2 regions of the Planococcus beijingensis genome follow, and region 1 is predicted to be linked to the other one. Evidence: riboswitches for the same ligand, from Rfam matches in the RefSeq annotation. Region 1 holds a riboswitch; the other holds the start of a gene.
What was found. A riboswitch is a leader RNA that binds a small molecule or an ion and turns the genes downstream of it on or off. The one in region 1 is predicted to bind FMN.
Positions count from the first base shown of each region.

Region 2: it holds a riboswitch for FMN, as region 1 does, so the genes downstream of both, IRE19_RS00140 (hypothetical protein) here and IRE19_RS04735 (ECF transporter S component) in region 1, are expected to answer to the same signal.

Region 1 is NZ_JADHDZ010000001.1:1,006,281-1,021,259, forward strand. Features, by position in the region: gene sigX (RNA polymerase sigma factor SigX) at 1-268, shown strand, start outside; gene IRE19_RS04730 (GerMN domain-containing protein) at 258-1,442, shown strand; FMN riboswitch at 1,519-1,651, shown strand; gene IRE19_RS04735 (ECF transporter S component) at 1,797-2,378, shown strand; gene IRE19_RS04740 (ferredoxin) at 2,585-2,836, opposite strand; gene IRE19_RS04745 (YpbB family protein) at 2,943-3,968, shown strand; gene IRE19_RS04750 (RecQ family ATP-dependent DNA helicase) at 3,965-5,392, shown strand; gene IRE19_RS04755 (LysM peptidoglycan-binding domain-containing protein) at 5,472-6,296, shown strand; gene IRE19_RS04760 (CBS domain-containing protein) at 6,369-6,998, shown strand; gene IRE19_RS04765 (metallophosphoesterase) at 7,070-7,822, shown strand; gene IRE19_RS04770 (YpdA family putative bacillithiol disulfide reductase) at 7,889-8,866, shown strand; gene IRE19_RS04775 (asparaginase) at 8,933-9,901, shown strand; gene prsW (glutamic-type intramembrane protease PrsW) at 9,990-10,685, shown strand; gene cmk ((d)CMP kinase) at 10,840-11,514, shown strand; gene IRE19_RS04790 (lysophospholipid acyltransferase family protein) at 11,516-12,106, shown strand; gene rpsA (30S ribosomal protein S1) at 12,175-13,320, shown strand; gene fni (type 2 isopentenyl-diphosphate Delta-isomerase) at 13,343-14,377, shown strand; gene der (ribosome biogenesis GTPase Der) at 14,471-14,979, shown strand, end outside.
Region 2 is NZ_JADHDZ010000001.1:17,449-32,427, reverse strand. Features, by position in the region: gene IRE19_RS00215 (type 1 glutamine amidotransferase domain-containing protein) at 1-267, shown strand, start outside; gene IRE19_RS00210 (hypothetical protein) at 322-525, shown strand; partial or broken gene IRE19_RS18545 (transposase) at 680-809, opposite strand; gene IRE19_RS00195 (S1C family serine protease) at 1,095-2,288, opposite strand; gene IRE19_RS00190 (peptidylprolyl isomerase) at 2,301-3,167, opposite strand; gene IRE19_RS00185 (sensor histidine kinase) at 3,293-4,696, opposite strand; gene IRE19_RS00180 (response regulator transcription factor) at 4,677-5,357, opposite strand; gene IRE19_RS00175 (YcjF family protein) at 5,463-6,476, opposite strand; gene IRE19_RS00170 (LTA synthase family protein) at 6,542-8,362, opposite strand; gene IRE19_RS00165 (flavodoxin family protein) at 8,474-9,097, shown strand; gene IRE19_RS00160 (histidine phosphatase family protein) at 9,149-9,679, opposite strand; gene ribH (6,7-dimethyl-8-ribityllumazine synthase) at 9,922-10,386, opposite strand; partial or broken gene ribB (3,4-dihydroxy-2-butanone-4-phosphate synthase) at 10,426-11,028, opposite strand; gene ribE (riboflavin synthase) at 11,046-11,675, opposite strand; gene IRE19_RS00140 (hypothetical protein) at 11,676-11,948, opposite strand; FMN riboswitch at 12,011-12,181, opposite strand; gene IRE19_RS00135 (CHY zinc finger protein) at 12,393-12,716, shown strand; gene IRE19_RS00130 (GNAT family N-acetyltransferase) at 12,775-13,263, opposite strand; gene IRE19_RS00125 (metallophosphoesterase) at 13,353-14,183, opposite strand; gene IRE19_RS00120 (ABC transporter permease) at 14,462-14,979, opposite strand, start outside.

The DNA.
Region 1 (14,979 bases):
CCAGCAATTGGTGTCGACCGAAAGGATTCCTGAAGAAGTCTCCATGTTGAACGAAGATAAGATTTTACTCTATAAAACATTGGATACCTGCACAGGCGATCAGAAAATGGTGATCATCATGCGTTTTTTTCAGGATTTGTCGATAGCCGAAACGGCCGATATTTTAGGCTGGACGGAAGGCAAAGTAAAAACCACTCAACATCGTGCAATCAAAGCCTTGCGTGAAAAATTAATAGCCAAGGAAGGGGGAGATGAAAATGCCGAATAACAAATGGACCGATGATTCCATCGAAGATTTGTTGAAGGATTTCCCCGCAATAAAAGACCATCGGCCAAAAGAAGAAGTTTACAATCGGTTGGTTCAGAAAGAGAAAAGTCCAAAACGGCCGAAAAAATGGTTGCCTTTGCTGGCAGCTGCATTGGCGTTTATTACTATCGGCATTTTGGTTGCTGCAATCATCAATCACAATGGTATTGATTCTGCCCAAAACCCCAAAAATCCGGTCGAAGAACCTCAAGAACCTTCTGCTACCCAAGATGGTGCAGCAGAGGAAACAGGCGAGGTTCCTGAAGCGGAAGGAGCAGGAGGGTTTACCACAGCGCAGGTGGACGAGCCGTCACGGACTGCTGCCTATGAAGAACTGATCGGTGACCAAACACTGATGACGATCGGCCTCACTGAAAATGCATTTGTCGTGCCGGTATCGTTTTTGGTTCCTGAAGAACAGATAAATGCGGTTTTTGGAAATGCCGCTCCGTCTTCACTTGAGCTTTATCAGGAATTTGCAGATGACATCGATGAGACACTTCTCGGCTTTGACGAATACCATCCGTACGCTGGAAGCTTTGAAGAAACATCCATGGGTATTCGGCACCTATTGCCGCCTGACCATGCATACGACTTGGCTTCTGCAAGCATCGGTGTCTACTTCAATACCTTGGCAGCGACATTCCCGGATGCAAATGAAATTGAAATTGCCAATGAAGATGGATCGCCAGCAGAATTCGGTGAAATCGGTCCAGTAGAACCAATGAAACCTAAAGTGGAAAACCTCGCTTATTATTCTTATTCTGCTGCTAACGGTGAAGTTTACCTCGTTCCTGGATACGATATGCCGTTTGATACAGCAAATGACGCAATTGAGGCGTTGGCGAAAAATCCAAATGATTTTTATCAGGCAACCATACCAGTTGATACGGACTTTGAAATTACGGAAGCGGAAGGCATAATGCAAGTTGAATTTAAAGAGACAGTTGATTTGGACTCGCTAGATCAGCGGGAAGCGGTTCGGATGATTGAAAGTCTGGCCTTGACCGCTGCGGCTTTTGATAAAGAACTGGCTATAACGGGCGTTCAGCCGGAAAAGTGGAACAGCTTCGACTTTAGCCGACCTTTGCCGGTTCCGTTAGCGCCGAACTTGATGGACTGGCCGATACCTTAATAAAAGGAGCGTTGTAAAACAAATATGTTTACAACGCTTCTTTTTTATACTAAGATTAGGCCATAACAAAATATCGATTCATCTTCGGGGCAGGGTGCAATTCCCTACCGGCGGTAATTGAACTCTGTTCATAAGCCCGCGAGCCGTAAAACGCAGGATTTGGTGAGACTCCAAAGCCGACAGTATAGTCTGGATGGGAGAAGGTGAAGGTGCGGACGTTTGTCGTTTACATGTAGACGGAACGCTTATTAAGTGTGCCTTTTCTCCCTTAAGTGTTTGTTGCTTAAGGGTTTTTATATGTAAATGCAGTGTCCAAGCCTTTCTTCTGGTGAATCACGACAAGGAGAGAGGAATATGAAGAACAAGAAGTTGCAAACGATGATCGTAATTGGGATGTTGAGTAGTATTTCATTTATTTTAATGCTTTTCAACTTTCCGCTGCCAGCTTTACCTGCATTTTTGAAAGTTGATTTCAGTGACGTTCCTGCTTTGATCGCAGCCGTTACGATGGGGCCAGTTGCCGGAATATTAGTGGCATTTTTCAAAAATGTATTGGATTGGCTATTTGCTGGAAGCCCGACAGGCGTTCCCGTCGGCCATATGGCCAATTTTGTGACAAGCCTGCTATTCATCTTGCCGGTTTATGCCATCTACCACAAAGTAGCGACAAAGAAAGGCATGGCATTCGGATTGGCGATCGGTACATTATCGATGGCGATCGGGATGAGTGTATTGAATTACTTGGTCTTTCTGCCAATGTACACTTACTTCCTTAATATGCCAGCAGAAACAGGCAATGCCCTATTTGGCACCATCGTTTTAGGGATCCTACCATTCAATTTAATCAAAGGCGTACTTTTGACTGCGGTCGTTCTGTTGATGTTCAGCAGTATGCACACGTGGATCGAAAAGCAGCGTTCCTATTATTTATCATAGATAGAAAAGCGCAAGCAGCCGTTAAGCTCCGACAAGCGCTGAAAGCTTTACCGGGAAAGGTGTTCTTTGCCATACAGCTGGGTTGACTTATGACCCTAGGACCTGGGCCGCTGGAATGTGGCCATAAAAGAAAAGTGAAGCTGACATAACGCAATAAAAAGAAGGCGTTCGGGAGTATTTACTCCCGAACGCCTTTTCAATTTAAATCAGTCTTCGTATTTTAAAGGGTCGCCTTCGAATGATGAATCTGCAACTTTAATGGAGTCTGTTGGACATCCTTCAAATGCATCTTCCATGTCTTCCTCGAGTTCGTCTGGAACTTGTTCTGTCCCCATGTTATTATCTAAAATAACAAATGCGATTCCTTCGTCGTCATAATCATAAATATCAGGTGCCGCTGCACCACAAGCACCACAAGCGATACAAGTATCCTTGTCGACAATGGTATACTTAGCCATATTGTTTTCCTCTCCTTTATCTCCGAACAAGTTCAGTTATACTATCGTTTTTATTCTAAAGGTGTTTGAGTAGTTTTTCAACCCAAAACCGCTAGGGGGCGCAAGCTTGTTATTCACCGAACTGATTATGGCCATTATGAAAGCCGTCGACAGGCAGCGGACGCTCACTTCCCCATTCCATTTGATTAAAGGAAAGAAGTCCGGCCAGACCATCCAGGATATCGGTTATTTCAACCTATATCCCTATTTCGGCGTGTTACCTAAACTGGATAAGAAAGCCTATGACCAAGCGGTTCAGCGCTTGTTTATGGAGGGGTACTTACTGGAAAATGAACAGGTTATTGAACTGACTCCGAAAGCGCTGGATGCTGAGGTCGCTCCATCCCCGTTAAATGGCTGGAAATACCGTGGAAATGAGATTATTTTCTTTCAACGGTTGTCACTAATTGTTCAAACTTTGTCTAATACCAGCCAAGGCATTAAAATATTTGATCCCATTGTCAATAAGGAAGAAGTACAGGCATGGGTCAAAATGTATTTGAAGCGAATCGGATTTCGGGATTTAACAGTCGTACAAACGTTTAAAGAGCAACTATTGGCTACCTTAACCAATACGGAAATATCAGAAATACATAAAATGATCCTGATGGAGCGTTTATCAGGACATGAATTGAGTGGGTTAACATGGCAGCAGATCGCCGATTCCAAGGAGTTGGCGATTCTGGATGCCCAATTGATGTTCGTGGAAGCACTGCATGGATGGATGGCTGCCATTGAACACGCAAAACCATCCCTGCTCATTGGATTAATGGAAGGAATCATTCAGCAGTCTTCTTTGACAGAAACCGCTAAACGCACAGAAAAATTATTTGAAAGAGGATTTTCATTGGAACAAATAGCTTCCCTGCGGCAATTGAAAACCAGCACAATAGAAGATCACTTCGTGGAATTGGCGATGAACGATCCCTATTTCAATTTTACGCCGTTTGTAGATCCGCAGTTGTATGAAGCCATCATTGCTGAAAGCCGGCAACGAAAAACGAAAAGATTGCGTGATATCAAAGAGCATTTGCCTCAAGCCAGTTATTTTCAAATCCGTTTGGCTTTAGCCATTAGGGAGGAACAAGGATGAATCTAGAGAAATTATTGTATTCTGCCTACGGTTTTTCTTCATTCCGTCCAGGTCAACGGGAGATCATCGAGCAGGTATTGGCTGGAAAAGATGTCATTGCACTGCTGCCGACAGGAATGGGGAAATCCATCTGTTACCAGCTTCCAGCAAAGATTCTGCCTAACAGTGTATTGATTATTTCCCCATTATTGTCTTTAATGCAAGATCAAGTGGCGCAGTTGAAGAAGATGGGGGAAAAATCAGTAGTTGCCATCAATTCTTTTCTGAAGCCTGAGGACAAAGAAAAGGTATGGAGCAATCTCGGCTCCTATAAATTCATTTTTGTTTCACCGGAAATGCTGGTTCAGCCATATGTGAAACAAAAGCTTCAGCAAATACGAATTTCTTTACTGGTTGCTGATGAAGCCCATTGCATTTCTCAATGGGGATTTGATTTCCGGCCGGATTATTTGCGGATTTCAGAAATCCTGCCCGCTTTAAACTTTCCGCAAGTACTGGCATTGACGGCGACTGCTACAGATAAAGTAACGGAGGAAATAAGGGAATACTTATCCTTGAAAGAACCCTATATCTATAGGCATCCAATGGACAGGGAAAATATTGTCTATGATATCAAGAAATTCGATGACCAACGTGACAAGCTTGAATTTCTGAAGGGGTTTATTCGTAAGTTCAGCGGTCCGGGAATCATTTACGCAGGAACTAGAAAAAAGTCCCAAGAACTTTCTTCTCTTTTGGCAGAACAGGGAGTTTCTTCGGCATTTTACCATGGCGGTATGGAACATCAGGATCGTGTCTTTGTCCAACAGCAATTTCAAAACGGAGAGCTGCAGTGGATCTGCTCAACAAATGCTTTTGGCATGGGTGTCCATATACCGAATATCCGGCACGTCATCCACTTTCAATTGCCGACTTCGATAGAAGGTTATGTTCAAGAAGTGGGAAGGGCCGGACGGGACGGACAGCCGGCATTGGCTACCCTGCTTTATGCGCAAGGAGATGAAGCCTTGCTGGAAAGTTTGGTGATGGACGACTTGCCGACACAGCATGAAATCGAAGCTGTTTATCGAAACGGCACGGCTGCAACTCATTTAATCGACCAAGGAATCGTCCGGGAGACGGCTTTTCGGGTTGCTTCTTATTGGATCACCAAATTGCCATTGGAAGGCGTAAACAAGCAAATGGAGCTTCTGAGAAGAGGGAAATGGGAGCAGGCGGCAAAAATCCGTGAATTGCTGTCATTGGAAAGTTGTTTGCGGAGCTATATCATCAGCTGTTTTGATCAACAGCTTGCCGATAAGCCTTCGAATTGCTGTATCAACGATGGAATCGATTATGAAGTGTTTGCGGAATTTTTGCCTTCGGCAGAAAAGCAGCAACCGCTTGATTGGCAAGATCGATTGCGTGTAATATTACCTATATAAGATTCTCGTTAACTGTCATTTACAAATGAGTCTTTTTTCGTCATAATAGATATATTAGTACAGATAGGGGTCGTCATGAATGGGAAATAACAGTTATTATGAGTCGGTTGAAAAAAACCGGCAGGAAATATCGATAGACAAAAATTCTGCTTTGTCGAGAGCAGCTCAGCGGCAGGCACAAAAGCCTAGGCCAAACCCTAAAAAGAACAAAAGCCTATTGATGCCTGCGTTATTCTTTATTTTTATCTTAATACCCGTTACTTTACTGATTTATGTAGCTTTCTTATATGAACCCGATGATTCATTGACAGCTAAACCTGCAGAAAATGAAGTGAGTTTTGAGATGAATTCCCAACCATCCAATTCTGCTGTAGTGGCGGCCGAGGAAGAAGAAAAAGAAAAAGAAAAAGAAAAAGAAAAAGCGAAAAAAGCAGCTGAAGAAAAAGAGAAAGCTGCTGCAGAAAAAAAACAAGCTGAGAAAAAAGCTGCTGCAGAAGCCGATGCCGCTGAGAAAGCTGAAGCTGAAGCAAAGGCGAATGCTGAAGCTAAAGCAATAGCCGATGCACAGGCGAAGGAAAAAGCTGAAGCAGAGGCCAAAGCGAAGGCGGATGCAGAAGCGAAAGCCGTTGCTGAAGCTCAAGCGAAAAAAGAGGCAGAAGCGAAAGCCGCTGCTGAAGCCCAGACGAAAAAAGAAGCGGAAGCAAAAGCTGAAGCGGATAAAAAAGAAGAAGTGCCAAGCGCAAACGGCAAAACCTACGTGGTCCAGTCCAGTGAAACGCTTTACCGCATCGCCGTCAATAATTACGGTGCAGCAGGAGCCGCTGCGGCAGTCGAAAAGATCAAACAGGCTAATGGCTTGAGTTCAAACAGCATCAGCCCTGGCCAGACATTGATTCTGCCATAAGCAAATTCGGCTGATTAATAAACTTCCGAAAAGGGAATAGATGTTTATAGATTATAGAAGTGAGGCGAGCAGATGTTTGTAAAAAGCGTAATGGTCAAAAGAGAAAAATGCCATACTGTGCAGTTGGATGATTCCGTACAAGTAGGTTTTGAGTTGCTGGAAAAATACACAATTGATGCGTTGCCTGTAGTGGAGGGAACCGAGTACAAAGGGATTTTCACTTGGTATTATGCCTATCGCGCATTTTTCCATTCCGGAAAAACAAAAGAAGAGTTTGCCAAAACCACTAAGGTCCGTGACGTTATTGTAAATGAAGATGTGTATTTGAATATCAATGATGTTTATGAAAAAGCGTTGGTGGAATTGAATGATTTTCCGATCATCGCAGTTGTTGAAGACCATCAATTTTTGGGGATTGTAACCAGGTTTGATGTTGTCAATCAATTGCAAAGTGCTTTTGGCATGGACAGACCGGGCTATCGCATCACATTTACATCCGTAGAATCAGAAGGCCGTATCGGCCGCCTTGGTGAGATCATCGAAAAGTTCAAGGAATCGGTTGTTTCCCTTGTGACATTTGATGAGACCAATAAAATGGTTCGCCGCATTGTCCTGAAAATTGAAAAGAAAGACAACATTGACCGTTTTGTAAAAGAACTGGAGAAATCCGGCTTCCGCGTCTTGGATATCGCAGAAGATTAATTTTAAACTAAAGTGAAAAAGCATAAGCCTCGCTTATGTTTTTTTCGTTTTTTGGAAGGACGCATCCCCTGATGAAATATTTTATCCGATTAGCTCTAGCAGCTTTTGCGCTGCTTCTTTTTATGGTGCGAAGCGCATTTGCGGAAAAGCTGAATAAGCAAACTATCCATCTGGCTTCAGAAAAGCCATTTGATCCATTTCAACTTTTTTTCATAGCAGATATCCATAGACGAACCATTAAAGCTGATCTTATTGATTTTCCGGTCGATCTTATTGTCATCGGAGGCGATCTAGTGGAAAAGGGAGTGCCTTTGAAGCGAGTCGCTGAAAATATCAAAAACCTGACAGCTATCGCACCTGTTTATTTTGTATGGGGAAACAATGATCGGGAAGTGGATGAAACTTCACTCAGAAAAATTTTCGCGCATTACGGTGTGACTGTGTTGGATGACGAATCGGTGTCGCTATTCGGCAATAGCCGGTTGAAACTGGTTGGGCTGGATCATTTCGCTTACAAACCTGATGGCTTTGACAATGCGTTTAAAGCTGTTGAAGTCGGTGATACCGTATTGTTTATATCCCATACCCCTTTTGATTTTTGGAAAATCAAAGGGCCTTATTCAGCCGACTTGCTGCTGGCTGGCCATACTCACGGCGGCCAGATACGCATTGGCCCTTTCGGACTGTTTAAAAAAGGCTCACTGAAAGTGAAAGAGGACCGGGTGGAGTTAATCAGCAATGGATTTGGTACCACAACACTCCACTTGCGGCTGGGAGCTCCAGCCGAATTTCATGTGTTGACCATAAAGCCAAAATTGAAATAAAATTTGTCACAAAGTGGATCCATCCATTATGCTTAAACAAGAATCAAGTACAGGAGATGTTTTGGAATGGAATATGTAGATGCTCTTATTATTGGAGGCGGCCCATGCGGATTGTCGGCCGCCATTGAATTGAAAGAAATCGGACTGCAGCCGGTTGTGATTGAAAAAGGCAATATCGTTAATGCGATTTTCAACTACCCGACGCATCAAACCTTTTTCAGCACAAGTGAAAAGCTGTCTATAGGCGATGTCCCGTTCATCATTGAAGGACGCAAGCCGAAGCGCAATCAGGCACTGGTCTATTATCGTGAAGTGGTAAAACGGAGCGGCATAAAAGTGCAGCCGTTTGAGACTGTGGAGCACGTGGAACGGAACGAGCAGGACGGTTCGTTCAGCGTCAAGACTTCAAAAGGCTATTATCAAGCAAAATATGTCATAGCGGCAACGGGCTATTACGATCAGCCCAATGCCTTGAATGTAGAAGGTGCAAAACTGCCGAAAGTGATGCATTATTTCAAAGAAGGCCATCCTTATTTTGATCAGGATGTGTTAATCATAGGGGGCAAGAACTCTGCTGTCGATGCTGCTCTGGAATTACATAAAGCAGGCAGCCGCGTCACGGTCTCCTATCATGGAACGAGCTACTCAAAAAGTATAAAACCATGGATTCTTCCGGAGTTTGACGGCTTGGTGAGAAAAGGTGAAATTACCATGCTGTTTGATTCGATGGTCGACAAAATAACGGATACCAGTGTGGAGCTGACTGTCAACGATCAAAAAGAAACGATTCCCAACCACTTCGTCTTTGCCATGATCGGCTATCATCCAGACCATGCTTTCTTAAAGTCGATGGGAATTTCCATTGATCCGGCTTCCGGTCGCCCGACTTTCAATGAGCAAACAATGGAAACCGAAGTGGAGAACCTTTATATCGCCGGCGTGATTGCGGCAGGCAATAATGCCAATGAAATCTTTATTGAAAATGGGCGCTTTCATGGACAGCAAATTGCGGAAGCTATTGCAAAAAAAGAAAGCACAGTTTAAATGTGCTTTCTTTTTTTGTTTTGATTTGAACGGATAGAAACCGTGAACAAGAAAGGGTGTTTATTTATGAAAAAGAAAGTTTCACTAATTACAACGGGCGGAACAATTGCCAGCAGACAAGTATCCAACGGACTTTTAAAATCCGGAGCGATTTCAGGAAAGGAATTGGCAGAACTTTGCCAACTTCCTGAAGAAATAGAAGTCAAAGTGATTGACGTATTTCAATTGCCGAGCATGCATATCGGATTCGATCAAATGCTGGAAATCAGAGAAGCCATCCTCCAGGAACTTCAGGATCCGGAAGTGGAAGGGGTTGTCGTTACACATGGCACAGATACATTGGAAGAAACCGCTTATTTTCTCGACCTGACGATTGGCGATGATCGGACAGTTGTCATTACGGGGTCTCAACGTTCACCTGAAGAAGTTGGAACCGATGTTTATTCAAACCTGCGCAATTCCATTTATGTGGCTGTAGATCATAATTTAAGAGGCATAGGGGCTGTGGCAGTCTTCAACGAACGGATTTACAGCGGCAAATACGTAAAAAAAGTCCATTCCAGCAATCTGCAGGGATTTGATTCGTTTGGGCATGGTTATTTAGGCATCATTGACAATGACACGGTACGTGTATACCAGAAACCTGTAATGCACGAAGTCCATTTGATTCAAAGTCCATTGCCAAGAGTGGATATCATAAAATGCCATTCCGGACAGGATGGTTACTTGATTGATATGTTGGTGGCGGGGCCAACTAAAGGGATTATTTTAGAAGCGGCAGGAAGAGGCCAGGTATCACCGCATATGGTGGAAGCGATTGACCATGCAATCAGACAAGGGATTCCTGTAGTAGTGACAACCAGTGCGGAGGAAGGAAATGCTTATCCGGCTTATAGCTATCCGGGAAGCGCGCATGATTTGCTGACTCGGGGTGTCATTCTTGGAAGTGACTATGACAGCAAAAAAGCGCGCATCAAACTTGCGGTCTTATTATCTGCCGATGGGGACATTCCAGCGAATGCTTTTGAAAGATAGGAAATCTTAAAAGACAGCTCAGGAAATCTGAAAATCATGGCATTAAACGTGATACAATTAAGGTAATACAAACAAAGGGGTATAGCGTATGATTATTTTATTAACTGTAGCAATAGCCCCGAGTTTAGCCCTGTTCAGTTACTTGTATTTGCGTGATCAATTTGCCAGTGAACCTTCGAAACTGCTGTTTCAAAGTTTTTTATACGGAGCTATTTTGACTTTTCCAATCCTATTTGTCCAATATGTATTCGATGCTGAAGGCGTTTTTACCAGCGGCTTTGCCCAAAATGTCATTTTTTCCAGTATAATCGAAGAATTTTTCAAATGGTTGGTTTTATTGATAGCTGTATACCGCCATGTCGATTTTGAAGATCCTTATGACGGAATTCTTTATGGAGCCAGTGTTTCTCTGGGATTTGCGACGGTGGAAAACATTTTATATTTACTGGAATTTGGATTGCAGACCGCATTTCTGCGGGCATTTTTGCCGGTATCCAGCCATGCTTTGTTCGGGGTTGTCATGGGTTATTATTTCGGGAAAGCAAAATTCTCGAAAAGCAGCCAGCGCAGGCGTTGGCTTGGCTGGGCATTCCTCAGCTCAGTGATTCTGCACATGGCTTATAATACCAGTCTATATGTCTACGATAATATCATGTATGGAGCGATTCCATTTATGCTGTTTCTCTGGTGGTTTGGCCTTAAAAAAGTCAAGCAGGCGCATTTGCTTTCTTTATCGCATTACCATGACCGCAATTCATCGATGCAATCCAGCGAACTGAAATAAATACCCGAAGAAAAGCCTCGATCTTAAAGGCTTTTTTTTGTTGGATAAATTTTGCTTTCAGCCGATCATTTTATGTTTGGAGTTAAGTTCAGCCCGGGCGCTGGTGCATTTCTTATGGTAAAATATGATGAATACATATGATGAGGTGACTATTTTGACGAAACCGATACAAATAGCAATTGATGGACCGGCAGCTGCGGGCAAAAGCACGATTGCAAAAATCGTGGCCGAAAAGCTGGGTTATGTTTACATCGATACGGGTGCAATGTACCGAGCTATCACATTAAAAGCATTAAATGAAGGCATTAATATGGCCAGCAATACAGAGGCCGGCAAATTATTGGCAGAAACGGAAATTGATCTGCAACCGTCAGAAGATGGCCAATTGGTTTTTTTGGATAAAGAAGATGTAACAGAAGCAATCCGTTCTCAGCATGTGACAAAGGCTGTTTCAGAGATGGCTGCACATGAATTGGTCCGGTTGCGTATGGTGGAGCTCCAACAGCAATTGGCTGAAGCGCGCGGAGTGGTTATGGATGGCCGGGATATCGGAACACATGTCCTTCCACACGCTGCGCTGAAAGTGTTTATGTCGGCATCTGTAGAAGAACGTGCGAGAAGAAGATTTGAAGAAAATAAGAAAAGAGATATCCTGACTCCGCTAGAAGAGCTTCAGGCTGAAATCGCCAAACGGGATAAAATGGACAGCGAACGTGAAGTTGCTCCGCTTCGTCAGGCGGATGACGCCATTTATCTCGATACAACCGCTTTGACGATTGATCAGGCGGCACAGAAAATATTGAAACTGGCTGAAGAGAGGTTGGTGTAAAGTGAATTTATATGCAGTTGGCAAAGGTTTGGTCAAAACCGTATTAAGCCCTTTATATCGTTTCGAAGTCATCGGAGCTGAAAATTTTCCGAAAGAAGGTGGCATTCTTCTATGTTCCAATCATATTCACGCGCTCGATCCGCCTGTTGTCGGAATGACAGCACCAAGAACCGTGCATTTTATGGCAAAAGAGGAACTATTCAAAGCGCCAATCCTCGGACCGATCCTTCCGAAAGTTAATGCCTTTCCTGTAAAACGTGGGATGAGTGACCGCGAAGCGCTCCGGACTGCTTTAAAGATCCTAAAAAGTGGCGAAGTTGTCGGACTGTTTCCTGAAGGAACCCGTTCAACTGACGGCGTCCTAAAAAAAGGGCTGAGCGGTGCAGGTTTTTTTGCGCTGCGAGGCAATGCGGATGTAATGCCTTGTGCAATCATCGGACCTTATAAAGCGTTTCGCAAAGTAAGAGTGGTGTACGGTGAGCCGATTCTAATGCAGCCGTTCCGTGAACGAAAAGCATCGGTAGATGAGGTAACCGAAGCCATAATGGCAAGCATCCAGAAGATTCTGGACAACTATGCTGAGAATAAGTGATAATTTTTGTTTTTATTAGAGAATTCGAATAAAATAGAAGGTGGATAGTTTGTGAAGGAGGGCTACTTATGTCAGAGGAAACGAACATGATGGAAAACCGTGACTTCCAAACAGGAGATCGCGTGAAGGGGATAGTGGCAAAAATTGAAGAAAAGGCAGTAACCGTAACAATTGAAGGGGCACCTTTTGATGGCATTATACCCATTAGTGAGTTATCGAGCCTGCATATTGAAAAAGCGTCGGATTCTGTACAAGTCGGTGATGAACTGAATCTGATCATCACAAAAGTGGAAGATGAAAATTTTGTTTTATCCAAACGCAAAGTCGATGCCGAACAGGCATGGGACGAATTGGAGAAAAAGTTTGAATCTGGTGAGATTATCGAAGCTGAAGTGAAAGACGTTGTGAAAGGCGGTTTGGTAGTCGATTTGGGCGTACGCGGATTCGTACCGGCTTCTTTAGTGGAAGACTATTTTGTTGAGTCTTTCGAGGACTACAAAGGCAAAGTGCTGACTTTCAAGATTGTAGAAATGGAAAAAGAAAACAATCGCCTGATTCTTTCTCACCGAGCGGTGGTCGAGAAGGAAAAAGAATCCCAGAAAGAGCAGGTAATGGAACACATTCACGCTGGAGACGAGCTGAAAGGGAAAGTTCAACGGATTGCTTCTTTCGGTGCTTTTGTCGATATCGGAGGAGTGGACGGTTTGGTCCATATCTCGCAGCTGTCGCATGAGCATGTAGAAAAGGTATCTGATGTTGTTACGGAAGGGCAGGAAGTGACTGTCAAAGTGCTGTCTGTCGACCGTGATTCAGAACGCATTTCCTTGTCCATTAAAGATACCTTGCCAGGTCCATGGGATTCCATCGATGAAAAAGCGCCGAAAGGTTCTGTTCATGCCGGAACAGTTAAGCGCTTGGTCAGCTATGGTGCATTTGTGGAAGTATTGCCCGGAGTTGAAGGGCTGGTCCATATTTCTCAAATCGCCCACAAGCATATCGCGACACCGAATGAGGTGCTGACAGAAGGCCAAGAAGTTCAGGTCAAAGTGTTGGAAGTCAACAAAGCAGACAAACGCTTGTCCCTCAGCATCAAAGAATTGCTGGAAAAAGAAAGCGGCCAGGATTTTTCTGAGTACGAGATGCCTGAAGAATCGACCGGATTCTCGATCAGTGATGTAATCGGTGATAAACTGAAAGGCTTTAAATCCGAATAATATGTCGAGAGCTCAGCGTAAAATGGATCATATACAATATGCTTTATCCACAGGACAAAGCAAAAAAAACATGTTCAATGATATTCGTTTCGTGCATCAGGCTTTACCGGATAGCGCGGTATCAAGTATCAGCATAAAACCGAAAACAGGTGATTTGAACTTGAAATCACCTGTTTTTATTAATGCCATGACAGGTGGCGGAGGCAGAGATACTGAACAGTTGAATGGCCTGCTTGCGCGAGTTGCCAAAGAGACGGGAGCAGCCATGGCGGTCGGATCACAAATGTCGGCACTTAAAGACCGTAATGAGCGGCAATCTTATGCTATCGTGCGAAAAGAAAATCCGCATGGCATCCTATTTGCCAATCTGGGAAGCGAAGCTACGGTCCAGCAGGCACAGGAAGCAGTCGAAATGATCGAAGCCAATGCTCTGCAAATCCACTTGAATGTGGTGCAGGAATTGACGATGCCCGAAGGGGATCGTGATTTCCGTGGGGCATTCGACCGCATACAGGCAATCGCTGAACAGCTCCAAGTCCCGGTGATTGTTAAGGAAACAGGTTTTGGAATGTCACGGGAAGCGGCTGGAAAATTAGCTGGAACTGAAGTCGCAGCTATTGATGTCAGTGGCTTTGGCGGCACGAATTTCGCCTCGATTGAAAACGAACGCCGCAGAAGAAAGCTGGCCTATTTTGAAGATTGGGGAATTCCGACAGCCGCAGCAATTGTGGAAGTGAAGAGCGTCTTTAAAAAGATGGTTCTCGCATCTGGTGGCATACAGGGTGCCCAGGACATGATCAAAGCCTTTTTATTGGGTGCGGATGCTGTCGGCTTGGCAGGCTCTTTTTTGAAGACAGCCATGCAAGAAGGCGAAAAGCAGCTGATTGAAGAGATAGAAGCGCTGCATGAAGACTTAGCGATGATGATGACGGCTCTCGGAGCTGAAAACCTGACGGATCTGCAGAAACGTCCTGCGGTCATTTCGGGAGAATTGGCGCAGTATCTCAGTGCCAGAGGCTTTAGTCCGGCTTCATATGCAAACCCGAAGAAAAACTGAATATTACACATTTAAAGGGGATGGACATTTAACTGATGCCATCGCCTTTTTCGTGTATAATAGGCATATCAGAAGTGGAAGGATGAATTTTATATGTCAAAACCGGTAGTAGCAATAGTTGGCCGGCCGAACGTTGGTAAGTCCACGATTTTTAATCGCGTGGTAGGAGAACGGGTTTCCATAGTGGAAGATATTCCAGGAGTAACGCGTGACCGTATTTACAGCTCGGCAGATTGGCTGACACATGAATTTAATATTATAGATACGGGAGGCATCGATCTTCGTGACGAGCCATTCCTTGAACAAATCCGTCAACAGGCAGAAATTGCCATGGACGAAGCGGATGTCATCATTTTCCTTGTCAACGGGCGTGATGGTGTCACAACGCAAGATGAACAAGTAGCCAAAATTCTTTATCGTACAAAAAAACCGGTCATTCTGGCCGTCAATAAAATCGACAATCCCGATATGCGCCACCTGATCTATGATTTTTACACATTGGGAATGGGCGAGCCTTTTCCTCTTTCAGGATCTCACGGATTGGGTCTAGGGGATCTTTTGGACGAAGTGGCCAAAAACTTTCCGACCGAAGACGATGAGGA
Region 2 (14,979 bases), 990 kb from region 1:
GGAATTCTTGAAGGGCTGAAAGTAACCGGCTATCCCAATGCAAATGAGCCTGAAGAAGTGGTGGATTTGCTGCCTTTCAGCTTAGAGGATGAATTGAGCAGAATCGCAGATTACCATGAAGAAAAAGAACAGGATGCCTATGTTGTTTGGGGCAGCAAACAAATCCTAACAGGTCGAGATCCGCAATCTTCACAGCTCTTTGGCCGTGAATTGGCACAAAAATTGAAACAACGCGAACTGAAAACAGAAGAAAAATTAGTGGATTGAACTCTTATTTTTAAGGGTAAAGACTATTAACGGCAAGTCCAAGGAGGCATTCAAATGAGCAATAATGAAAAAGACGATTACATGAAAGAAACCGAAGAAGAAGCGAAGCGCCGTCCGAACGAGCAAAAAGAAGGATTGCAAGAACCTAAAACCACAGGCTACAAGCCTTTGCAGCTGGGCATCATTATTTTTGTTGTTCTCGTTCTCATCCTTGTCGGTTTTGGAATTGCAACAGATTGGTTCGGAATTTTCAACTGATCCCTTTCTTACATGAGCCATTTAGAAATTCCCACACAAAAAGGGGCTGTCTCATAAGCCCCCAAAATAAAACAGACGGAGAAAAAAAGTCCTTTTTCTCCGTCTGTTTTTCGATTTGAGAATGGTTTTTCTGAAAGCAGCTGGCGGATGCCGGCTTCTTTCAGGAGATTGTGGGTCATTGCCACAATCCCGAACTCAGTGTGTACTTTGTCGATGCCTCGGAGGTAAAATCTCCGGAACGACCGATTGCCCTTGATATGGCCGAACACACTTTCTATGTCAATTTACAGAAATGGACGGTTTTTTTGTATACTTTTTTAGCTTCAGAATGGCTGACGGGAATGGAGACGGCGACTCCTGCTGGAACAGCGCGTGGTGAAGACGGTGCAACCGGCTGAGGCCGTGCCCGCGGAAAGCGTCCGTCGAAATGGATGTCAGCCTTTTCTTTAGAACGCAAACAGGGACTGCACCCTAAAAGTCATTTTTCATGACCTTTTGGGACAGCCCCTTTTTTGCTGTTCAAAAACTCGCAGCTTTTATTTTAATGCCGAATTCTTTCTCTTTTTCACTTACATGCTTTCCGTCAATTCCAATTCGAAACTCATGAGTTCGCCGCCTCTATAAGCCTTCACTTCCAACGTATCCCCAACTTCCGTTTCGTTGTAAAGGTATTGGCGAAGCTCGAGAATTGATTTCACCGGCTTGCCGTCCAGTTCAACAATGACATCATACGCTTCCATTCCGGCTGTTGCCGCTCCGGATCCTTCGACCACGGATTGGACGACAATGCCGCCTTCCACTTCTGCAGGCAACCCTAATTGGCCAGTGCGGTACTGTGCTGGCACTTCAGCTAAATCCAATATAGCGACACCCATCGAAGGACGCTCAACTGCGCCTTCGGTCTCCAGATCTGCAATGATCGGGATAGCGGTATTGATTGGGATCGCCAAACCAATTCCTTCTACTGCTGCTTGCGCAATTTTCATGGAGTTGATGCCAATCAATTGACCCTTAGCGTTGATCAGCGCGCCACCACTATTGCCCGGGTTGATGGCAGCATCGGTTTGAAGAACTTCCGACTGCCAATCTTCTGTGCCGTCCTGGTTTACATCAATGGGAATCAAGCGCTCAGTTCCCGAAATGACCCCTGTGGTCACCGATCCCGAGAATTGAAGGCCTAATGGGTTACCAATTGCGATTACCGGTTCTCCGGCTTTCAAGACTGAAGAATCTCCAAATTCAGCAACTGTTTCAATACTTTTACTTGGAACTTTCAAAACAGCCAAATCAGTCCACACATCCGTCCCAAGCACTTCTGCATCCAATTCAGTTCCATCTGACAAGGTGACCATGACGTCTTCGGCACCTTCTACTACATGGTTATTGGTGACAATATAGGCAGTGTCTCCGTCTTTCTTATAGATCACCCCTGAACCGGCACCGGCCTCCTGCGCTTCACTGTCTGTGGCAGTTGGAGCAGAAAATGGATTTTGCTGTGCCATCTGCAAATTTGAAACGCCAACGACCGCATCATTGGTCTGTTCTACAATTTCCGTCACATCCGAAGTGACCACTGTGGAAGTTGTCTGCACGCCACTGACCGACTCGGTTGTAGTTGCTCCTACAGCCGCTTCCGGTTCTGCGTCTGTCACACCAGGCAAAATGACCCCCACCAATAACGCCCCTGCAACCAATCCTGTAAAGCTCGAAGCGAAATAGCCTCGTTTGCCCGTTTTCTTGTCATTTGAATTATAATATCCCATCATATGTCCTCCTTATTCTGTCAATGTATTAACGATGTCGTATGACTCCGTTTTTTCGGCCAGCCATTCTGCGTATTTCGTATTCAACGCTTCATCAAATAAAGTTTCTTTGATTTGCTCTTTGCTGTCTTCCAAGTTCGCCTCGACTGCAGCGGTTTTTCCTGTCATCTGGATAATATGGAATCCATAATCTGTCTGGACAGGTTCACTGATTTCATCTACTTCCATACTGAATGCAGCTTCCTCGAATTCAGGGGCCATCTCACCGGCACCAAAAGCTCCCAATGCACCGCCGTTTTCAGCATTGCTTGTATCTGTCGAATATTCCGCTGCCATTTCAGCGAAGTCGCTGCCGTCATCCAACTTGGCTTTGACTTCGTCGGCTTCTTCCTCAGTAGCCACCAATATATGGCTTGCTTCCACCTGTGATGGCTGATTGAATGAATCCTTATTTTCTTCGAAGTAGGTTTTGATCTGCTCATCGCTTATCTTAATATCAGGCCCGACGATTTTCTCGACCTTCAAGTAGATGTCCATCTCCTCTTTCAAGTCTGCCATTGTCATACCGCTTGCTGTAAGAGCTTGTTCAAGAGCTTCAGTTCCGCCATAGCTTTCTTCATAAACCGCCATTTCTGCATCCAGCTCTTTTTGCGTCACTTCGATTCCTGCTTTATCCGCTTCCTGGTTCACCACTTCGTTGGAAATCAAAGCTTCCAGTGTCGCCGGTCCCGTAGAAGCCGCCATTTTTTCATATAATGCATCTTTTGTGATTTTTGTATCTCCTACTGAAGCCACTGTTTCATCTCCTGAAAATGCAACCAGCATAATGATAGCCGCTGCCGCTACCGCACCAATGGCAATATAGTAAAACTTTTTCATCTCTGTACCTCTTCTCCTGAGTCGTTATACAAAGCTTATCAAGCAGTTATGAATAAACTATGACCAGAGTTTTAACAGAAAGAGAAAGTTTGGCACAAAAAATAACCCGAGGGAAAATCCCAGGGTTATTTTTTGTGAGGAAGGCGGATAATAAATTTCGTACCTTGCCCTTTTTCGCTTTCAACGCGAACTTCTCCCTCATGCAGCGCCACCAATTGCTTGACGATTGACAAACCAAGCCCAAATTGCCCGATTCCGCGTGACAAATCAGCTTTGTAGAAACGGCGCCAGATCATATCGATTTCTTTGACGTCGATTCCTGACCCGTCGTCTTCCACGGTGATCACCATGTAATCACCCTCTGAGAAAGTAGAAAGCGAAATCGTGCCGTTTTCGGTAAATTGGATCGCATTTTTAGTAATGTTCATCAGAATTTGAATCAGTCGGTCCATATCCCCGTAGATGATGTCGCCAGGATTGGTGTTGATGACGATTGAATCGCCTTTTTCTTTCGCCTGCAGATAAAGCTGTTCCTGAATAATTTCCAAAAGCTCATCTGCTTCGATTTCCTCTTTTGTCAGTACCACTTGATTGGATCTTATTTTTTCATAATCCAGATTTTCATTGACCAGGCGCATCAGCCGTTTCGTCTCATCGCTTGCCAGGCGGATGCCTTTTTCCCGCTGGCCTTCTTCAATCATATTGTTCCGCAAACCTTCGATAATGCCAGCAATCGTGGTTAAAGGCGTCCGCATTTCATGTGAGACATCCGCCATAAATTGGCGACGGCGATTTTCAAGCCGGTCGATCTCCTCGTTTGATTTCCGGAGTTTGGCGGCCATCTTATTGAAGTCATGTGCCAGATCCCCAAACTCATCAAAATTCGATTCCGGCAGATTGACATCATAATGGCCTTCGCTGATCATCGAGGTTGCTTTTCGCATCCGCTGAATCCGGCTGACATGCAATTTTGATAACCATAGGCTGAGCAGCAAGGCGCTCGCCAAAGCCACCAGGATTGTCGTGATCAAGGTTTTATTCAACTCGGCAATCATTTCGCTGACGCCGCTGACGGGCGAAGCAAGCAGGACGCCGCCTGCCAATTGGTTATTATCGAAATAAGGCATCGCCACAAACGTCACTGTGAGCTCAAACCTTTCGACATCCCGGTTGACGACCAATGTCTCGCCCTGTTCGATGACATTCCATTCTTTCTGGGTCAGTTCTACAGGCGGGAAAGAGCCGGAGACCGGATACAAAATTCGGCTTTGCTGATCAAAAACGATGAAACTGATGTTCTGCGCTTCCAGGATCGATACATAAGCCTGCAGATTGGTGCCTGGACGCACCCGTTCGAGCTCGGCAATAATCTGTTCCCCGTAATTCTCGAGTTCTTCCGCTTTTTCATCATAGGCAAAATCATCCACATAGCGGACGAATAAAATACTTAAAATTAAAAATGCGATCAGCAAAATGCTCATATGGCTGGCAATCAGCTGATAGAAATACTTAATTCGCGTGTTCTTCAAATTTATAGCCAACTCCCCATACCGTATGGAACAGCTTGTCTCCGCCATCGATTTTCTTGCGCAACCGTTTGATATGAACGTCTACCGTTCGCTCGTCGCCGTAAAACTGATAGCCCCATACCTGTTCCAATAATTGTTCCCGGCTGAACACCTGCTTCGGATGCTGCAGGAAAAACACCAATAAATCGAATTCCTTCGGGGTCAAGCTGTCTACCGCCTGCCCATCCTTCAGTACATCCCGCGTCTCTTTGTTGACGGTGAAATGGGCGGTTTGGATGGAGTCCGATACAGGCTCGACTTTCTGTGTTCGGCGTGTCACCGCTTTGATACGTGCCATCAGCGTTAGCGGACTGAATGGTTTCGTGACATAATCGTCTGCTCCCATTTCAAAACCGATGACCTGGTCGGATTCACTGTCTTTTGCCGTCAGCATGATGATCGGTACGGCGTTCCCTTCCTCACGGATTTTGCGGCATAGTGCAATGCCATCCATCCCGGGAAGCATCCAGTCCAAGATCAGCAGATCGTATATTCCGTCTTTGTATTTACGGTATCCTTCCAGTCCATCAGCTGCGAATTCACCTTGTATGCCTTCTTTTGAAAAGAACAGCTCCAGCATGGAACTGACGCTTGGGTTATCTTCCACCACCAATATCTTCATCCTGCACCTCCGTCGTTCTTTCTCCTAAAGGTAAATGACAAATCCAAATGACGCAAGCAACTTGAAAACCGCCCTTCAACATTCGAAGAGCGGTTCAGCAAGCGATCAGGCTTTTTTTTCACGGTTTTTAAGCTTCTCAAAGATATCGCCGATCATGTCGTAATCAATGGCGATATTGTTTTCATACGCATATTTGACACCATAACCCAGTGCCAAGGTCATGGACGAAGCAACAGTCCCTCCAATAATGGATCCTGCTCCAGGAATGAATTTCAAGGCTTGGCGGTAAATTGTATGGCCGATGGTTTGAGTAGCCGTAATGACAATCATGTCTTTTGCCGCTTTTTTGGTTAATGGCTTATCGTAAAGGTTCGATAATTTGATGATCAACCCAACTTGCAAGGTAGTCAACGGCAAAACATCGGAACCAGGAATCGGCGATGCACCGATCACACCGGCTGAAACGCCAGCCCCGATGATCCAGCGTGTAGCAGCTGAAGACTTTTCTTTCATACTTTTGGCGAAGAGCAGGTCTTTACCTTTCTTTTCGAGCAAAAAAAGGATTTCCTTCTTTAAGGTTTCCAGATTTTCTTCTGTTTTCGAAGAAATCGGAATGACTTTGTATTTATGGGCGGTATGCTCTTTGACGAACTGGACAATGGACGGAATATTCTCTGCTGCATCGATTTTATTCAAGACAATCAAAATATCTTTATTGTGTTTTTCAATTTCATTGAATTTCTCTTTTTCGCTTTCAGAGAACACTGTGCCTGCTGCATTCAGGAAGAACAGCACGACGTCGGATTTCTGGACGAACTCCAGTGTTTTCTTAGGGTTCTCATCATTCGGATCATTCAAGCCCGGTGTATCCATGAATTTGATATTCTCGAGACCGTGGATATTGTAGGGATCCACACTGACTGTTTCCCCTGGCATCGGGTTGGTGCTGGCAATATCTTCACCGATGATTTTATTGACGGTGGATGATTTGCCCGCGTTCACTTCTCCGATTAAGGAAATCAGAAGATCTTGATCCAGTGCATCATTGACTTTTTTCATTTCATTTTCAAACATCTTGTCCATTGCCTGCATGACTTCTTTTTCAAATTCTTTTACCATAGACCGGTTTCCCCCTCATTTCGTACTTACTGTCTAGTATAACGGCTTCCCTATACCGGATGGAATTATTCCTCGATATAGTCTTTTAATAACGTATCCGCATAGTTCATCAAGGTTTCCGTATCCCGGATATGTTTTTTAGCTTCGCTGTTTTTACTGCGCTTTTCCATACTTTTCAAATCGTACAGCACTTCAGGCAGTTTTGCCCCAGGTGCTTTATAGAATTGTTCCGACTGGATGTAAGACCCTCCAGGCATATAATAACGCATGCCCAGCAGATTTTTTTTGTAATGGAACAGATTGTGCCCCATCATCGGCTCGTCGTGCTCAACCCCAAGCAGCGCCAATAATGTCGGCATAATGTCGGCCTGGCCGCCGAGACGCGTCATTTCAGCTTCTTCAAACAGATTTCCACCTGTAAAAATCAGCGGAATGGTAAATTGATCTTTTAAAGAATACGTATGCCCCAAGAAGTTGCTTAATAGCTGCCGGTCTTCTTCCGTCACTAAAGTGCCGTGCATACCTGAGTGGTCTCCAAAAATGGCAATTAAGGATTCTTCATAAATCCCTCGATCTTTCAGTTCCTGTATAAATAAGCCGATTTGTTCGTCTGCATAGCGGATGGACTGTAGATAATTCCCGATGTACATGCCTTCGTATTCTGCCGGGAGTTCAAGATACTCCATAGCATTGGGCATTTCAAATGGGGTATGGCTGGTGACTGTAACGATGTTGGCGTAGATGCGCTCGTAAGTGTCGAGCTGGCGCGGCAGTTCTCCTGCTACAAAATCAAACAGCACTTCATCTGCCGGACCAAAACCGACATTTTTGATATTTGGGAGGTCATCGATCGAGAAGACCTCTTCGTAGCCAAGAACCGGATAAAGCACATCCCGGTTCCAAAATGTCACATCGTCCGCATGGTAGGTTGCAGATCCATAACCTTCGTCTTTTAATGTACGGGCCAGGGAAGGCACTTCTTTCCCGGTGAGGCTGTTGGCCGTCGGAATCATGCCTTGCGGATACAGTCCGGTATTGGCAATCCATTCTGCATCAGAAGTCGTCCCCGCGCCCACTTGCTGAAAGACATTTGAGAAGTAGGCACTTTCACTCAACAGCTTATTGAGGTTTGGTGTGATTTCCTGGCCGTGCAAGGTTCGGCCAATGACGAAATTCTGCAGTGATTCTACTTGGATGACGAATAAATGCCGCCCTTCCGCGATTCCAAAATTGTCGTGTTCACTGACTTCCACATACTTATTGCCTTTCAACTCTTCCAATTCTTTGGCTGACAGCTTGCTGGAAGAGGCATGTGCGGTTTCTGTGGAACGGTTATACAATTGAGCCAGCTGAGACTGCAAAAATCCATTTTCTTTCGCAAAATAAGAAACATCAATGACCGGTTGTTGCAGCGCATACACAATGGTGATCGCACAAATCGCGGCCATAGTGACTGCCGTATATTTCATGGCAACAATTTTCACCGGTTTTTCGAAGCGGCGGGCAATGAACACCAGCAAAATAACATCCAGAAAGAATAGGAAATCCCAAGGATTTGCAAGCATCGAAATGGTATTGCTGACAGAACTCGACTGCGTCAGCTGCTGTAAATCGTAGTAAGAAGGGATGGTGGAATAATAGCGTATATACAACGTGACAGTAAAGAAAATGACGGAAGTCAGCAGATTAAAAATAAAGACAGTCAACCATATCCGTTTTTTTGCCAGCAGCAAAACAGCAGATAACAGCAGTGCCCACATCGGAAATTCAATCAAAACAATATGCAAAATCGATTTTGTATCAAAAATAAGCACACGAAAAGCACTCACTTTAATTAATAACAAGAGGAAAATCAGTATATAGGGCAGGGCATCATTTTTTTTCATTTGAAACACCTCTTTTCTTCAGACGATTGCTCGAATCGATTGTTGCATATATTCCTGGTAAAAGGGAAAACAAGGACTAAACAGAAACGAAAATATAAAAGGAGCGATAAAATGCAACCCTTAAAAGCACTTTTCCTTAACACTTCGTTGAAAAATTCCAAAGAACCTTCTCATACAGAAGGATTTATCAAGGATGTTCAATACCATTATAATCAATTGGGAGTAGAATCTGAAACCTTGCGTTTGGCTGATTACTCCATCGCCTATGGTGTTCAGGAAGACATGGGCGACGGTGATGAATGGCCCCAAATCCTTGAGAAAGTATTGGCTGCAGATATTGTCATTATCGGCACCCCCATTTGGCTAGGCGAAAAAAGTTCCTTGGCGACGCAAGCCATTGAACGCCTTTATGGAAGCAGCAGCGTCACCAACGACAAAGGGCAAGCCGTTTTCTACAATAAAGTTGGCGGCGTGGTTGTAACCGGCAACGAAGATGGAGCAAAACATTCAGCGGCTTCCATTCTATACGGGCTTTCCCATATCGGTTTTGTTATCCCGCCGAATGTTGATGCTTATTGGGTCGGTGAAGCAGGACCTGGCGATTCTTATATGGATGCCGGGCGCAACAATGAATTCACCAAATCCGCAATTCAGCGGCTTGCTTATAACACCTATCATTTAGCTGGCATGCTCAAGAATAATCCCATTCCAAATGAAGGAAATACGCTGGAATGACGTGCCGCTAAACAGCCAACAGCCCCCTCAGCTGTTGGCCTTTTTAAATGGTCATTTCCATATCCGCGCCATTGAGGAATGGCCATTTTCCACTTCCACTTTATAGACATCCGGATTCGTCAGCTTTTGCCATTCTGAAAATCCATAGCCTGAATCGATTTTTTTCAAGAGCAGACCTAATAAGTTTCCATGTGTCACCGCTGCCGTCCCATCTTCCATTTCATTCATCACTTCCATCGCGCGGTCAATCGCTTCTTTTCCCGATTCGCCTCCCGCAAACTTCAGCTCTTCATCACCGAACGATTCCTTCAGTTTTTCCATCCAGTCTGGCAAGTCCTGCGTGCTCAATACGCGTTCAGCCAGTCGGCCATCCACTTCAATCGGCAAACCTAATTGTGCTGCTGCCGGTTCGATCGATTGGATAGCACGGGTGAATGGACTGGCGACAAGATGGGCCACTCTCTGATTTTCCAGAAAATCCGCCAATTTATACGCTTGCTGCCTGCCTGTTTCGGTCAACTCTGCATCCGGTGCCTGTCCGCTTGCTTGGCAATGCCTAATCAAGTAGATTGTTTTTTTCATACTTTTTCCACCCTACCCCATTTATCTTTTATCAGAACCAGTAAATCCATTCAATAGAGCTTGACGGAAGCACACGCTGGCGATTTCGAAAACTATGTTGCCGCCCTACTACACAACCGTACTGTACTCTCCTATATGTACCATAACCATGATACGTCAGTCCTGTTACTGTTATACCTCACATTCCCTAAATTTCATTTGTTAATCAAAAAAACCCGGGCAAAAGCCCAGGTTTTGGTAGTTTATAATTTTTTCATAAGATTGGCCATTTCAATCGCACCCGCTGCAGATTCCCAGCCTTTGTTGCCGGCTTTTGTACCTGCACGTTCAATCGCCTGTTCAATGGAATCTGTGGTCAAGACTCCAAAAATGACCGGAATATTTGCTTGGTCACTGGCCCGAGATACGCCTTTCGCCACTTCGCTGCAGACATAGTCGAAATGAGGCGTCGCACCTCTGATGACTGTGCCGAGAGTAATGACGGCGTCATAGTTCCCGCTCATCGCCATCTTTTTGGCCACCAGTGGAATTTCAAAAGCTCCCGGTACCCAGGCGATCGAGACGTCATCTTCTCCAACGCCATGGCGTTTTAATGCGTCTTCTGCTCCGCTCAATAGTTTGCTGGTGATAAATTCATTAAAGCGTCCGACCACGATGCCGATCCGCAACCCTTCACCGTTTAAATATCCTTCAAAATGAACAGTCATTTTTCCATCTCCTCTACTGAATTAATACGCTGTTGTATGCTGATTTTTCTGCTGATACGCAACCAAATCCTTGATTGTCAACATACCAAGGTTGAGCCGCTCTGCCACTTTCTCCAAATCATCCACACGTGCCATCGTGCCGTCTGGGTTCATGATTTCGCAGATGACCCCTGCCGGAGCAGATCCCGCAAGCTTCGCCAAATCGACAGCCGCTTCCGTATGGCCTGCCCGTTCAAGCACGCCGCCATCTTTCGCAATCAATGGAAAAATATGGCCCGGACGTTTAAAGTCTGCAGCCTTCGCCTCTTGCTTGATTAGGCTGGTGATGGTGTGGGAACGCTCAAAAGCGCTGATACCCGTGGTTGTATCTCTATGGTCAATGCTGATGGTGAAGGCGGTGCCGAATTCATCCGTATTTTGATCAGTCATCAAGCCAAACTCCAATCGCTGTGCGATGGAACCGGCAATCGGGACACAAATTAATCCTCGTCCTTCCGTCGCCATCAAATTGACAATCTCAGGTGAAGCAAACTCTGCCAATGCGATAAAATCGCCTTCATTTTCTCTGTCTTCATCATCGATTACAATAACTGCTTTTCCAGCCTTTAAATCTTCGACGGCTTTTTCTACAGTGTAGAACATCATTTCAGCATCTCCCTTTAAAATCCATTTTCCGCAAGCCAGCTTCTGCTGATTTTCGGTTCTGCGGTTTGAACTCGTTCGGTATACTTCGCCAAGAGATCACACTCAATATTGACCTTAGCGCCAATGCCTTTTTCGCCTAATAACGAATCCTCCCGTGTGGTCGGGATGAGGGAAATGGCAACCGTATTGTGGCCAAGTTTAAAAATCGTCAATGAAGTTCCATCAACCGCTATTGAGCCCTTGAGCATCATGTATTTCATCAGGTGAGGATCGAGTTCAATTGTTTTGGTGACAGCATTGGCTTCTTTCTTCACTGAACGGATTACGCCGACGCCATCGATATGGCCGCTGACGAAATGGCCGCCAAAGCGGCCGGTGGCTGGCATGGCACGCTCTAGATTTACGCGCGCTCCTGTTTTTAATTCCATCATTGTTGAAGATTTGACCGTTTCTGGAATGACATCGACTGTGAACGTTTGAGAATCGAAGGAAGAAACAGTCAAACACACTCCGTTTATGGAAATACTGTCTCCACGCTTCATATCCTCCAAAATCAACACACAGAAAATCGTCAGTTCCATAGCCTGCGGTTTTGCGCGGACTTGCGCAACGCGGCCGACTTCTTCGACTATACCTGTAAACATTTAGGCACACTCCTCCATTCCGGTCGCCGGAGCAGATTTAATTCGTTTTCGTACAAGTAGTTGGGTGCTTTCCACCATGGGGCGTATGGGTGGTGAGGAAAGGATGGTGCTGAAGGTTGTTTGCATGTGCCTTGCTTCTTTAACAAGATGGCCGGTTTCCCGACAATTTTGGGTACCTTTAAAAAGCCCGGTTTCCACGGAGGAAAAGAGCAGCATTAAAGATCGGTGTGTTGCATTTCCAGAGACGGGTCCCTGTTCAGGTATTTTGGTCATACAAATTCCTCCTTTCAATTTCAAACGATTGAAAAGAAGAGGCACATAACGAAACCGATCTCTGAATTCTTCTCCCATCCAGACTGTAACTGTCGGTGCCGGAATTTCACCAGCTCCACCGCTTAAGCGCTTTAAACATAGTGGCCTATGCCTGCATTCGCTTAACCGGGTCACGGACTTGCAGTTCCCTGCTCACCGCCGGTAAGGAATTTCACCTTGCCCCGAAGAATTAGATTCGTAGTTTCGTCCCTTTCATAGTAGCATAGAAAGAAACTGAACTATAGAAATTACAAGAAATTGGTCTTTGGGAGCAGTGCTGTTTGCTTTTCATATGCCATATTCCACCGGTACCAATCGGTAAATTGTTTCAAAAAACCCAAATTACCTATAGTTTTCTGAAACCTTATCACGAGCAAATCATGCTGTAGAAAGGATGGTTTTAACATGGCCCATCACCAAATTGTCAAAGGCATTAAAGTCGATGCCGAAACACGCTGTGCGCATTATCATTCTCCAATCGACCGGATTGCCATTAAGTTTTTTTGCTGCCAGGAATACTTTCCCTGCTTTGAATGCCATCAAGCGGAAGGTTGCGGCAAGCATGAGGTTTGGCCCAAAGACCGTTTCGATGAAAAGGCGGTCCTATGCGGAACGTGCGGACATGAACTGTCGGTCGAAGACTATCTAGACTGCGCTTCAACCTGCCCTACCTGTTCATCGCCATTCAATCCAGGCTGTAATTTGCATAAACACCTATACTTCGGATAAGGAGCTGAAAGGCGTGCATTTTCCAGTTGAAAATAAAAGAGCGAAAGCATTTCTGCTTTCACTCTTTTTCATTCAAATATAGGGACATTACATGCTGTTCGCCTTTGGTCCGCATAATCCGTCTGCCTGTATCTTTGAATCCGGCTTTTTGGTAAAGGCGTTGAGCCGGAAGATTACGGGCATTGACGCCTAGTACCACTTCATCAAAGCCCGGAAATTCCGTCTTCATAAATTCAGGAAGCGCATAAATGGAGCCTGTAGCGATGCCTCTGCCTTGGAATTTAGGATTCACCGAAAATCCTCTCAGCAACAAGGCTTTCGGATTATCCGAATACTTTTTTCGGTCTTCTGATTCATCCAGTTCAAAAAAACCCGCGTCTTCGCCACGTGCCTTTATGATGATGAAATGTTTCGATCGGTCTTTTGCATCTTTTTCTACAATTTCCTTAGGCAGACGTGTAAATTCCAATTGATCTGATGGCAAATCATAATCAATCGAAACTCCTGAAGAATAGCGGTGCAATGTAACTTCTCTTTTCTTAATCACGTGAAGCGGCCTCCTTATTTACATTCGCTGTTCATCCACTATTTTAAAAACAGCCGAATAACGGGTTCGCTAAATCCAATATGCCGACTTTAGCTGTTTCCTTTTTCCAATGTCACGACAACAATTTCCGGCAAATTGAAAATTCGCACGGGAAACGTGCTATTGCCTAGCCCTCGGCTTACAACCATTTGCGATTGGTCCACTTCGAAGATACCTTCCGTCACTTTCGGAAACCAGCCTTGACCTGGTGCAATCAAGCCGCCAATCCCCGGTATACGGACCTGGCCGCCATGGGCATGGCCGGAAAAGACCAAATCCACACCGTATTCGGCATAAATCGGCAGGTATTCCGGTCGATGTGCCAGCAGAAGTGTGAAATCTTCTGTAAGCCGAGCATTTGCTAGGCTTTGCCCTGTAACTTCTTCTTCATGAATGTCCGGCACCATCAATGGATCATCGATTCCTGCAATTTGGACCGACTCTCCGTCTTTCACCCATTCAACCGAATCATTTTCCAAGACTGTCACACCACGTTCCTGAAGCGCCCCTAAAATTTCATCAACTTTATTGGAGGCCACTTCATGGTTTCCCGTAACGTAATAAACTTCACTCATTTCTATCAGGGCATCCACTAACACTAGACTGGAATCCAAGTCGTAGCGGTTGCTGTCAATAAGGTCTCCAGTCAAAAAGATGGCATCCGGATTGGCCGCCTTCACCTTTTCAATCAAGGATGATTGATTTTTTCCGAATGTGGCGTCATGCAGATCCGACACCTGAACAATTCTTGATCCATCAAAGGCTTGCGGCAGTTCTGGGGAGGCTACTGTATACTCTGTTGTTTGCACCCAGTGGTTGCTGCCCCAAAATAAGCCCCATACTAATAATATAAGCAGTAAAAATACTGCGAGTTTCTTCATAAAACTTAACCTCTATTCGATTCTGTTTAAGTCGATTGTGTCTGCGCAGCCCACTAATCTGTTCTTTCTTCTCTGGCTTAACTAACGGCAGATCCTGATAATCCACGTTTCAGACTTATTTATGCCCCCGTTTTTTCCGGTGCGGCAACTTCAAATTTCCGAAGTTCAGTAACTTTTATAAGTATTGCATAGGAATGGAAATCCCCATAAAAGATACGCGCTCTCCATTGTCGCATCTTTTCAGTACCGGCGTCCACTTGTGCGCGTGAAGCAGCTGATCAAACTTTGGTTTTCGCTTTATTTTTCCAAGCAGCCCAACTGCCTAAAACAATCAATCCTATAATGGCCAGTACAGCAAGCCCAATCGCTCCAACAAATTCGCTGAGACGGGGATTTCCGGTTAACCAAGCTGCTGCATATCCAGGCAGTTTCATCGGGGAAGTCGCCCAATTTGCTCCTAGCAATCCATCGGCCAACTGAACGAGCAGGTATACCGCAAATGCTGCAGCCGCTGCAAGTCCACCATTTGGAAAAATAGCGCTGGCAGCCAGTGTAAGTGTAAGAATCAGCAAAATCCAGATGCTGTAGGATCCCATCATTTGAAGAAGAGCGCTAAATTCAAGCTCTTCAAAAAACAATAACGTATAGTAATACCCTGCTAAAAATCCAAGCCACAGACTGATTAGAGAAATGGCCGCTGCCATCGTCCATTTACTCAAAAAGTAGGAAAGAAAAGACAGGGGACGGACGTACAGCAAAGTCGCTGTTCCACTTTTCCGCTCCCCAGCGATTGTTC